Regions from separate parts of the Promicromonospora sp. CA-289599 genome, predicted to be linked through region 1. Evidence: riboswitches for the same ligand, from Rfam matches in the RefSeq annotation. Region 1 holds a riboswitch; the other holds the start of a gene.
What was found. Region 1 has a riboswitch for cyclic di-AMP ahead of ACQEVI_RS11915 (C40 family peptidase). Riboswitches for the same ligand answer to the same signal wherever they lie in the genome.
Positions count from the first base shown of each region.

Region 1 (4,203 bases):
CCTTGACCGGGAGGACCTTGGCACCGGGAGCCACGCCCGCGACGCCTATGCCGTTGTCGGCCGCGGCGGCGACGATGCCTGCCACGTGCGTGCCGTGCTCGTCCCCGTCGTTCTGGCCGTCAGGGCCCCTGAAATCCCCGTCGCCGCACGGGCGGACGTCCGCGCAGCCGGTAAAGGTGGCACCCGGCAGGAGCTGGCCGGCGAGGTCCGGCTGGTCGAAGTCGACGCCCGTGTCGACGACGGCCACCACCGCACCCTCACCCGTACCGGCCGACCAGGCGGCCTCGGCGTTGATCTGGTCCAGACCCCACTGCTTGTCCCGGAGGGGGTCGTCGGTGGCAGCCTGCGCACCGGGTGCCACGGCGGCGAGCACCGCCACGGCGAGCGCGGCGGAGGTGGCGGCGCCGACGAGTGACTTCCTGTTCATGTGTGCCCCCTGTGTTCGCTCGCGGGCCGGATACCCCCGAACTTGGACAAACCTACGGGGACCGGACAAGCGTCGAACAGGGCCCGCAACGCACGGCGGGTGAAAATTTACACGCTCGCAATCAGCACGGGCGCGAGCTGACGCCTCAGGCCCAGGCCTCGGAGAGCTCGCTCTCGTCCGCCGCTTCCCGGGAGAGCCGGAGCGCTGCGATCGCCGCACCGAGCAGCAGGGCGACCACCCAGGCGCCCAGCTGGTGCGTGTCGGGCACCATGGCCGCCGAGGCGAGCTCGTGCGCCACGATCGCCGCTGCGGACAGCGGGTTCTCCGTGAGCGCGGAGCCCGGCCAGATGTTTTCCTGCACGGCCAGGAGGGCCGGCCCGGCTGCCTGCAGCACCCATACGATGCCCGCGGTCGGCAGCCAGCCGAGAAGCTCGAGCGGCCGGCTGTCCACCGCCAGTCCGAACGCGATACCGAGCGCCACCGCGAAGATCCACCACGTTCCGGTGGGCGACACCAGGCTGCCCGGCACCAGACCCCACAGCCAACCGTCCAGGAGCACGACGGGCAGGGCCAGGGCGGGCCCACGCAGGACGGCCGGGCCCAGGGCCACCAGGAGGCCGGCCGCCAGCCCCACGACCCCGGCAGTGACGGTGACGACGAGCATCCCGAGCGGCGCGGCGTCACCGGGAGCACTACCGCGGATCGCGAGCAGGCACGAGGCACCGCCCGCTGCGGACATGGCGAGCAAGGTGCCCGTCGTCGCGGCAGCCGCGCCAGCCCTTCCCGAAGCCGGGATGCCCGCGGTGAGGCCGCCGAGGAGGCCGCCGAACAACGCCATGACGACCAGGCCGACCACCGCGTCGTCGGCGGTGAACGGGAGCGGCAGGAATCCGGCGGAGCGCACTGCCGAAGCCTCGGCAAGACCTGTGACCTCGTACAACACCTGCAGGAGCCAGGGTAGAAACCCGCACACCCACCAGACGACGGCACTGATGGGAAGCACCCACCAGGCGGAGACGCGATATGCGCTTTCACCCATGCCGCCGAACGGTAGCCGATGTATGTGATGTCGGTCATAGCCCATGAAGACCGGAACGGCGCAAATCTGCGCCTTCTGCGGGTGGGACCGGAATGCGTAACCCGATCGTGACTTTTCTGGGGAACGTGTGTACTTTGACTTCTGCCCCACCACATCGGTGAGGCCGTGAATCGGACGCCGAATCCTGTCACCGGTTCATGACCAGACGTTCGAGACAGGAGCGGGGGACCCACCTTCCCGGGCGACAGCACCATCGTCGCCCTCGGGGTGAAGCCGGACGGAACCCCCCAGTAGCCGTGCGGCCGGGTGTGTACTCCTACCCGAACCCGACAGCTGACCTCGCAGGCGGTACAGGAGACATTTAGGTGACGAACTCCATTCGCGGACGGCATCGTGACAGCCGTCCGGCCATGACACCGCTGACCATCCTTGCTCGTACCGCCACAGAGAACGCCGGCACCGTAGCCCGCCGAGGAGCCATCGCCGCAGCAGCCGGTGGCGTCCTGATCTCGACCATCGCGACGACGGCCCACGCGGCCCCCGCCATGGATCTGAAGACCGACGTGAAGTCCGCCAAGCTGAACACGGTCGACCTGCAATCCCTCACCGCGGTGGCCAAGCAGGCGGTCGCCGCGGCCCCCACCGTTACCGTCCCGTCCGACGCGAAGATGCCGATCGAGATGGAAGCGCTGGGCACCTCCTCGGGCGCCGACGGCAAGAAGGGCGACGGCCCCGCCGTGGTCTCGGTCGACGCACCGGACCCGGTCCCGCTGGGCGAGCAGGCCATCAACATCGCCTTCAACTACCTCGGCATCACGTACGTGCTCGGTGGGGCGTCGCCGGCCGAGGGCATGGACTGCTCCGGCCTCATCCAGTACACGTACGCACAGCTCGGCGTGAACCTTCCGCACTCCTCGAGCGCGATGCTCAGCTCCGGCTATCAGGTCACCTACCCGGAGCCCGGCGACATCGTCTGGACGCCCGGCCACGTGGCCCTGTACGCGGGCGACGGCATGATCATCGAGGCGTGGGCGGCCGGCATGCCGGTGCGCTACACCGAGATGTGGCAGAACAGCCCGACGTTCATCCGCGTCGTCTGAGCCGGAGCGGAACCGCAGGCCCAGAGGATACAAGTAGAGCCTGAGCCAGCCACAGAGCCTGAGCTACCGCAGTACATCGCGAGGTGTCGCCTCCGCGCCGGGTTTCCGCCCGACGCCGGAGGCGGCGCCTCTCGCGTGTCCGGGGTCGGTCACTCCGGCCAGTCGCAGTAGTCCGCGACGAAGGAGTAGAGGTCGGAGCGCGCGGTGTCGGGCATCGGCACGTAGACCGGCTCCTGCCGGACGCCGTCGACGCGCGCGTACACCGGCAGGAACGTGCCCCGCTTGTCCTCTGCCACCGCGTGGACGTCGCAGCGAGCGGGCACCACGGCGAGGGCCACCTCGCCGGACCCTTGGCCCGCCAGGTCCCGGCCGACCCAGCCCGAGGCCTCGCCGCCCGGGTCAGCATTGCTCATCAGGGTGGTCCCGGCGATCCGGTCGAGGGTGACCTCCGGGCCGCCGTCGACCCGCTCGATCCGCAGGGTGACCAGGGCGGTCAGCTCGCCGTCGCGGGTCTCGACCGGGACGTCGGGATCGACGGTGAGGTCAGCACCCGCCGCTACGGCCGCTGCCGAGCAGTCCACCGTGTGGTTCCGGGCGAGGTGCCCTATGGGATCGCCCACCTCGTCGACGGGGATGTCGGTCGCCGGACCCAGGTCGTCGCCCTCGCCGAGAGCGAGCGTGATCGTGGCGGACGGCGCGGCCGCCGTCGCGGCACCGTCCTCCGCCGCCGGGTCCGCGCAACGCGCCTCGCCCAGCCCCACGAAGACAGCGCGCGTGGCGCCGGGCCGCAGCACGAGGGTGCGCCCCTCCTTGGTGGGGTGCGACGGCCCGAACTGCTCGGTCCGCAGGGCCCCGGAGAGGAGAGTCATCGTCTCGTCGGAGTCGTTGGTGACCTCGAGCCGGATCTCCCGCTCGGCGTACTGCTCGCGACCCTGCGCCACCTCGACGCTGAGCCGGGAAGCGACGTCGTCGGGCACCGCACCCTTCGTGGACGACGGCGCGCCGCCACCCGTACACGCGACCGCGGCCGCGGAGACCATCGACGTCAGAAGGACGAGGATGGCTCCGCGGCCGCGGTGTGCTGCGATCAAGCAGTCTTGCGGCGGCCGAAGATGGCCTGGACGATCAGGATCACGATGATCGCGCCGATCACCGAGAAGAGCCAGCTCTCCCAGGACCAGAACTCGTCCAGGCTGATGTCGAAGATGAGCCCGCCGAGCCACCCACCGAGCATGGCGCCGAGCACACCGAGGAGCAGTGTGAGCCAGAAGCCACCCGGCTGCTTGCCCGGGATGACGATACGGGCGATCACGCCGGCGATCAGCCCGAGGATGAGAAACGCAAAGAAACCCATGATGTGTTTCCTCCAGAGTGGTGTGGCTTGCTTGCGACTACCTCAGCACTGATCGCGCCGACTTGCCACCGGACCCGCCGAATCACTCCCAAATTGGGACATTGCGCCCAGCGGAATCTCCGGCCGAACACCCGCGCTACAGTTCGGCCGGGCAAGGGCCCGAGGCAGGACCGGGGCAGGGGCCCCGGGCACGTGACAGCAAGGGAGACCGCATGAACCAGGCGATCGGCACACCGGCCGAGTCGCGGATCGAACCGCGCACCTGGAGGGGGCGGCTCCGCGC
Region 1 covers NZ_JBNJNI010000001.1:2,675,220-2,679,422, reverse strand. Annotated here, with positions in the region: gene ACQEVI_RS11925 (S8 family serine peptidase) at 1-427, opposite strand, end outside; gene ACQEVI_RS11920 (hypothetical protein) at 573-1,466, opposite strand; cyclic di-AMP (ydaO/yuaA leader) riboswitch at 1,632-1,829, shown strand; gene ACQEVI_RS11915 (C40 family peptidase) at 1,877-2,566, shown strand; gene ACQEVI_RS11910 (hypothetical protein) at 2,716-3,657, opposite strand; gene ACQEVI_RS11905 (GlsB/YeaQ/YmgE family stress response membrane protein) at 3,654-3,920, opposite strand; gene ACQEVI_RS11900 (ion transporter) at 4,133-4,203, shown strand, end outside.

Region 2 (4,203 bases), 660 kb from region 1:
GCAAGGCCCGTCGCCGCGCCGGTACACGAGATCGCGTACGCCAGCAGTGGCGTCACGATCCCGAAGGTGAAGTGGTCGATCACAGGCATGGTGTTGAACAGCCCCTCGAATGGTTCCCTAGGATGCCGAAACGTTACAGAGTCCCCACGGCTCGGACAATAGGCCGAACTCCCCGTCCAAGGGATATTGCGGACGTGATCGCGCTGGTCAGGCCGTTTCGACGACGTAGTCGACGCAGGCGGTGAGCGCCGCGACGTCGTCCGGGTCCACCGCGGGAAACATGCCGACCCGGAGCTGGTTGCGTCCCAGCTTGCGGTACGCGAACACGTCCTGCACGCCGTTGGCGGCCAGCTCGGAGATCACCCGTCCCGCGTCGATCTCCTCGGCGAGATCGATGGTGCCGACCACCGCGGACCGCTCCTCGGGGCGCGCGACGAACGGCGTCGCCCACTCCCGGGACTCGGCCCAGGAGTAGAGGATCTCGGCAGAGGCCGCGCAGCGCTTCGCGGACCACTCGAGCCCGCCCTGGTCGATCAGCCATTCGACCTGGTCGGCCAGGAGCAGCAGCGTCGCGACGGCGGGCGTGTTGAGCGTCTGGTCCTGGCGCGAGTTCTCGATCGCGGTCGTGAGCGACAGGAACTCCGGCACCCAGCGGCCCGAGCCCTCGACGCGTGCGGCCCGCTCGACGGCGGCGGGGGACAGGACGGCGAGCCACAGGCCGCCGTCCGCGGCGAAGGCCTTCTGCGGCGCGAAGTAGTAGGCGTCGGTCTGGCTCAGGTCGACGGGCAGTGCCCCGGCCCCGGACGTCGCGTCGGTGAGCACGACGGCGCCGTCCGGCCCCGACGGTCGCAGCACCGGCGCCATCGCGCCCGTGGAGGTCTCGTTGTGCGGGGTGGCATAGGTGTCGACGTCGGCGGCGGGCTCGAGGTAGGCGACGGCGCCGGGCTCCGCCGAGATCACCTGCGAGGCCTCGAGGAACGGCGCGCGCTCCGTCGCGGCGGCGAACTTGCCGCCGAACTCGCCGAACGCCGCGTGCTGCACCTTGCGCTCGACGAGGCACAGCGTGGCGACGTCCCAGAACGCGGTGGCGCCGCCGTTGCCGAGCACCACCTCGTATCCGTCGGGCGCGCCGAGCAGCTCCGTGACACCCTCACGGATACGGTGCACCAGGTTCTTCACGGGTGCCCGCCGGTGTGACGTGCCGAGAACGTGAGCGTTCGCCACGAGATGATCCACCTGTCCCGGGCGCACCTTGGAGGGGCCGGAGCCGAATCGGCCGTCGGCGGGCAGCAGGTGTGGCGGGATTGTCAGTGGCACAGAACTAGACTAGAACCTGGGCCGACGCCCGGGCCGCACGTGTCCAGGGCGGACTGGGCGGCTGTGCGCATGACGGGAGCTGACGTGACGGATCTGATCGACACCACCGAGATGTATCTCAAGACGATCTACGAGCTCGACGAGGAGGGCATCACGCCCCTGCGCGCGCGCATCGCGGAACGGCTGGGGCACTCCGGTCCGACGGTGTCGCAGACCGTCGCACGGATGGAGCGCGACGGCCTCGTGATCGTGACGGGCGACCGGCACCTCGAGCTCACCGAGCTGGGCCACGACAAGGCGATGCGCGTGATGCGCAAGCACCGCCTCGCGGAGCGGCTGCTGACCGACGTCATCAAGCTCGACTGGGAGCACGTGCACGTCGAGGCGTGCCGCTGGGAGCACGTGATGAGCGACCTGGTCGAGAAGCGCCTCGTGGGGCTCCTCGACCACCCGCACCACGACCCGTACGGGAACCCGATCCCCGGCCTCTTCGAGCTCGGCGAGGAGTACACCGACGTGCCGTTCCTGACCGGCGTCATCTCGCTGCCCTCCGCGTTCGAGGCGGCGGCGAAGAAGGGCATCAAGGGCGAGCCGCTCGCGGCGTCGCTCACCCGTATCGCCGAGCCGCTGCAGACGGACATCGAGCTGCTCGCTCGCCTGTCCGAGGCCGGCCTGGTGCCCGGCTCCCGCATCACGGCGGAGCACAGCGGCGGCACGTACACGGTGTCCGTCGACGGTGCGGATACGGCGCTCGAGCTGGGCGAGGACGTGGCCCGCCACCTCTTCGTCGCGACGGCCTGAACCGGTCCCTCACAGGCCCTCGGACGTCCGGTTCACCGCCCAGTTCGTCGTCCGATTTGTCGGAAAGGTAGCACCCCTCCCGCGACACGGTCTGGCACTCGTTGCCGGAACGTGACATCGAGGGTGAGGTCCGGTACGTTCGGACCGCTCCCACGGAGTTATTCGTGGGGGTCCTCGGACGGACGCCGAACTCTGTCACCGGCCGGGGCCCCAAGACGACCGCATGACAGAGGCGGGGGACCCACCAACGGGCGCCAGGGCGCGTCCTCGGGGTGAAGCCGGGTATTCCTTCGGGATTGCTCGGCCGGGTGATTTCTCCCACCCGAACCCGACAGCTGACCTCGAAGGCGTTCAAGGAGAGGTACTACGTGACTGCACGTACGACTCGCGCTCGCCATCGGGCTGCGCGACGACCAGTGACTCCGTTCACCGAACTTGCTCAGAACGCCGCAGTAGGCCGCCGCACCGCGGTCGCAGCCGCTGGTGGCGCACTCCTCGTCTCGACCTTCGGTGGCGCTCTTGTCGCCCAGGCCGCTCCGGTGGAGACCGGCCACGCGAAGATGAACTCGGTCGACCTCAACGCGCTGGCGACGCAGGCCCGTGAGGCGCTGTCCAACGCACCCGTCGTGTCGGTCGCACCCGACGCAGAGCTCAACGTCGAGAAGTCCGCGGTCTCCGTGGTCTCCGCCGCCGAGAACGAGGACTACCAGGCGGAGCTCGCCGAGGCAGAGGCCGAGGAGGCGGCCGAGGCTGCCGCCGCCGAGGCTGCTGAGGCCGCCGAGGCAGCCGCCAGCACCGTTTCCACCGCCAGCTCCGTCGACGTTCCCGCGTCGGCGATCGGCAACTCCGTGATCTCGATCGCGAGCCGCTACATCGGCGTGCCGTACGTCTCCGGTGGCTCCTCCCCGAGCGGCATGGACTGCTCCGGCTTCACCAAGTACGTCTTCGCGCAGCTCGGCATCAACCTGCCGCACTCGTCGTCGGCGCAGGCCGGCTACGGCACCCAGGTGCCGGCGTCCGAGGCTCAGCCGGGCGACCTGATGTGGACCCCCGGGCACGTCTCGATCTACGCCGGTGGCAACACCATGATCGACGCGTCCAAGCCGGGCACCGTCGTCGACTTCCGCACCATCTGGCAGTCGAACCCCACGTTCATCCGCCTGGGCTGATCCCAGCCGCGTAGTACCGCACAGCACAGCACAGCGCCTGCCCGGTGACCGGGTGGGCGCTCTGCTTTGCCATCGTTCTGCAGTCTTTTTGCCGCTGGTTACCCATAACGCGCGCCCCGCCGGTAGCGTTGGAGTGCAATGGTGCTTGGGCGAAGAGAGGTCTTGCGATGACGCGATCCGAGGTCGTACTGGTCGGGGTGGACGGATCTGCCGCGAGCCTGCACGCGCTGGACTGGGCCACCGCTTACGCGCACCGCGTGGGCTGGGCGCTGCACATCGTCTGCAGCTATTCGCTGCCGTCCTTCACGGCCGCGTCGCTCGACGGCGGATACGCCGCCCTCGACGACACGACCATCCAGGAGGGCGCCAAATCGGTGCTCGCCGAGGCGGAGGCACGGGTGGCCGACGCCGGCGTGCGCGCCACGACCGAGGTCGCGACCGGCGACGCGGCGGGCGTGCTCGTGGAGCTGTCCGGCGACTACGGACTGGCCGTCGTCGGAACGCGGGGCCGGGGCGGGTTCACGGAGCGGCTGCTGGGCACGGTGTCGTCCGCGCTGCCCGCGCACGCGCGGTGCCCCGTCGTCGTGGTCCCGCTGCGTGCCGAGGTGAACAGGGGCGTCTCCTGGAACGTGCCGGGCACCGGGTCTGGCACTGACGCCGAGACGAGCACGACGGCGTCAGGGGCGGGCGAGATCCGGGAGGTGCGCCGCATCGTCGTCGGCGTGGACGGGTCGCCGCAGGCCGAGCGGGCGCTGCAGCACGCGATCCTGCAGGCGAACGCGTGGGGCGCGGAGCTGACCGCCGTCACCGGCGTGCCCGTGGGGAACAGCGGGATGCTGGCGTGGCTGCCGTCCAACATCGACCGTGAGCAGGTGCTCGCCGACATCGGAGCCGGCATGGACGTCCTGGTCGACAA
Region 2 covers NZ_JBNJNI010000001.1:2,014,100-2,018,302, reverse strand. Annotated here, with positions in the region: gene ACQEVI_RS08855 (MHYT domain-containing protein) at 1-89, opposite strand, end outside; gene serC (phosphoserine transaminase) at 208-1,317, opposite strand; gene ACQEVI_RS08845 (iron dependent repressor, metal binding and dimerization domain protein) at 1,402-2,118, shown strand; cyclic di-AMP (ydaO/yuaA leader) riboswitch at 2,297-2,484, shown strand; gene ACQEVI_RS08840 (C40 family peptidase) at 2,535-3,287, shown strand; gene ACQEVI_RS08835 (universal stress protein) at 3,455-4,203, shown strand, end outside.
Region 2: linked by a shared signal. The riboswitch ahead of ACQEVI_RS08840 (C40 family peptidase) and the one ahead of ACQEVI_RS11915 (C40 family peptidase) in region 1 are both predicted to bind cyclic di-AMP.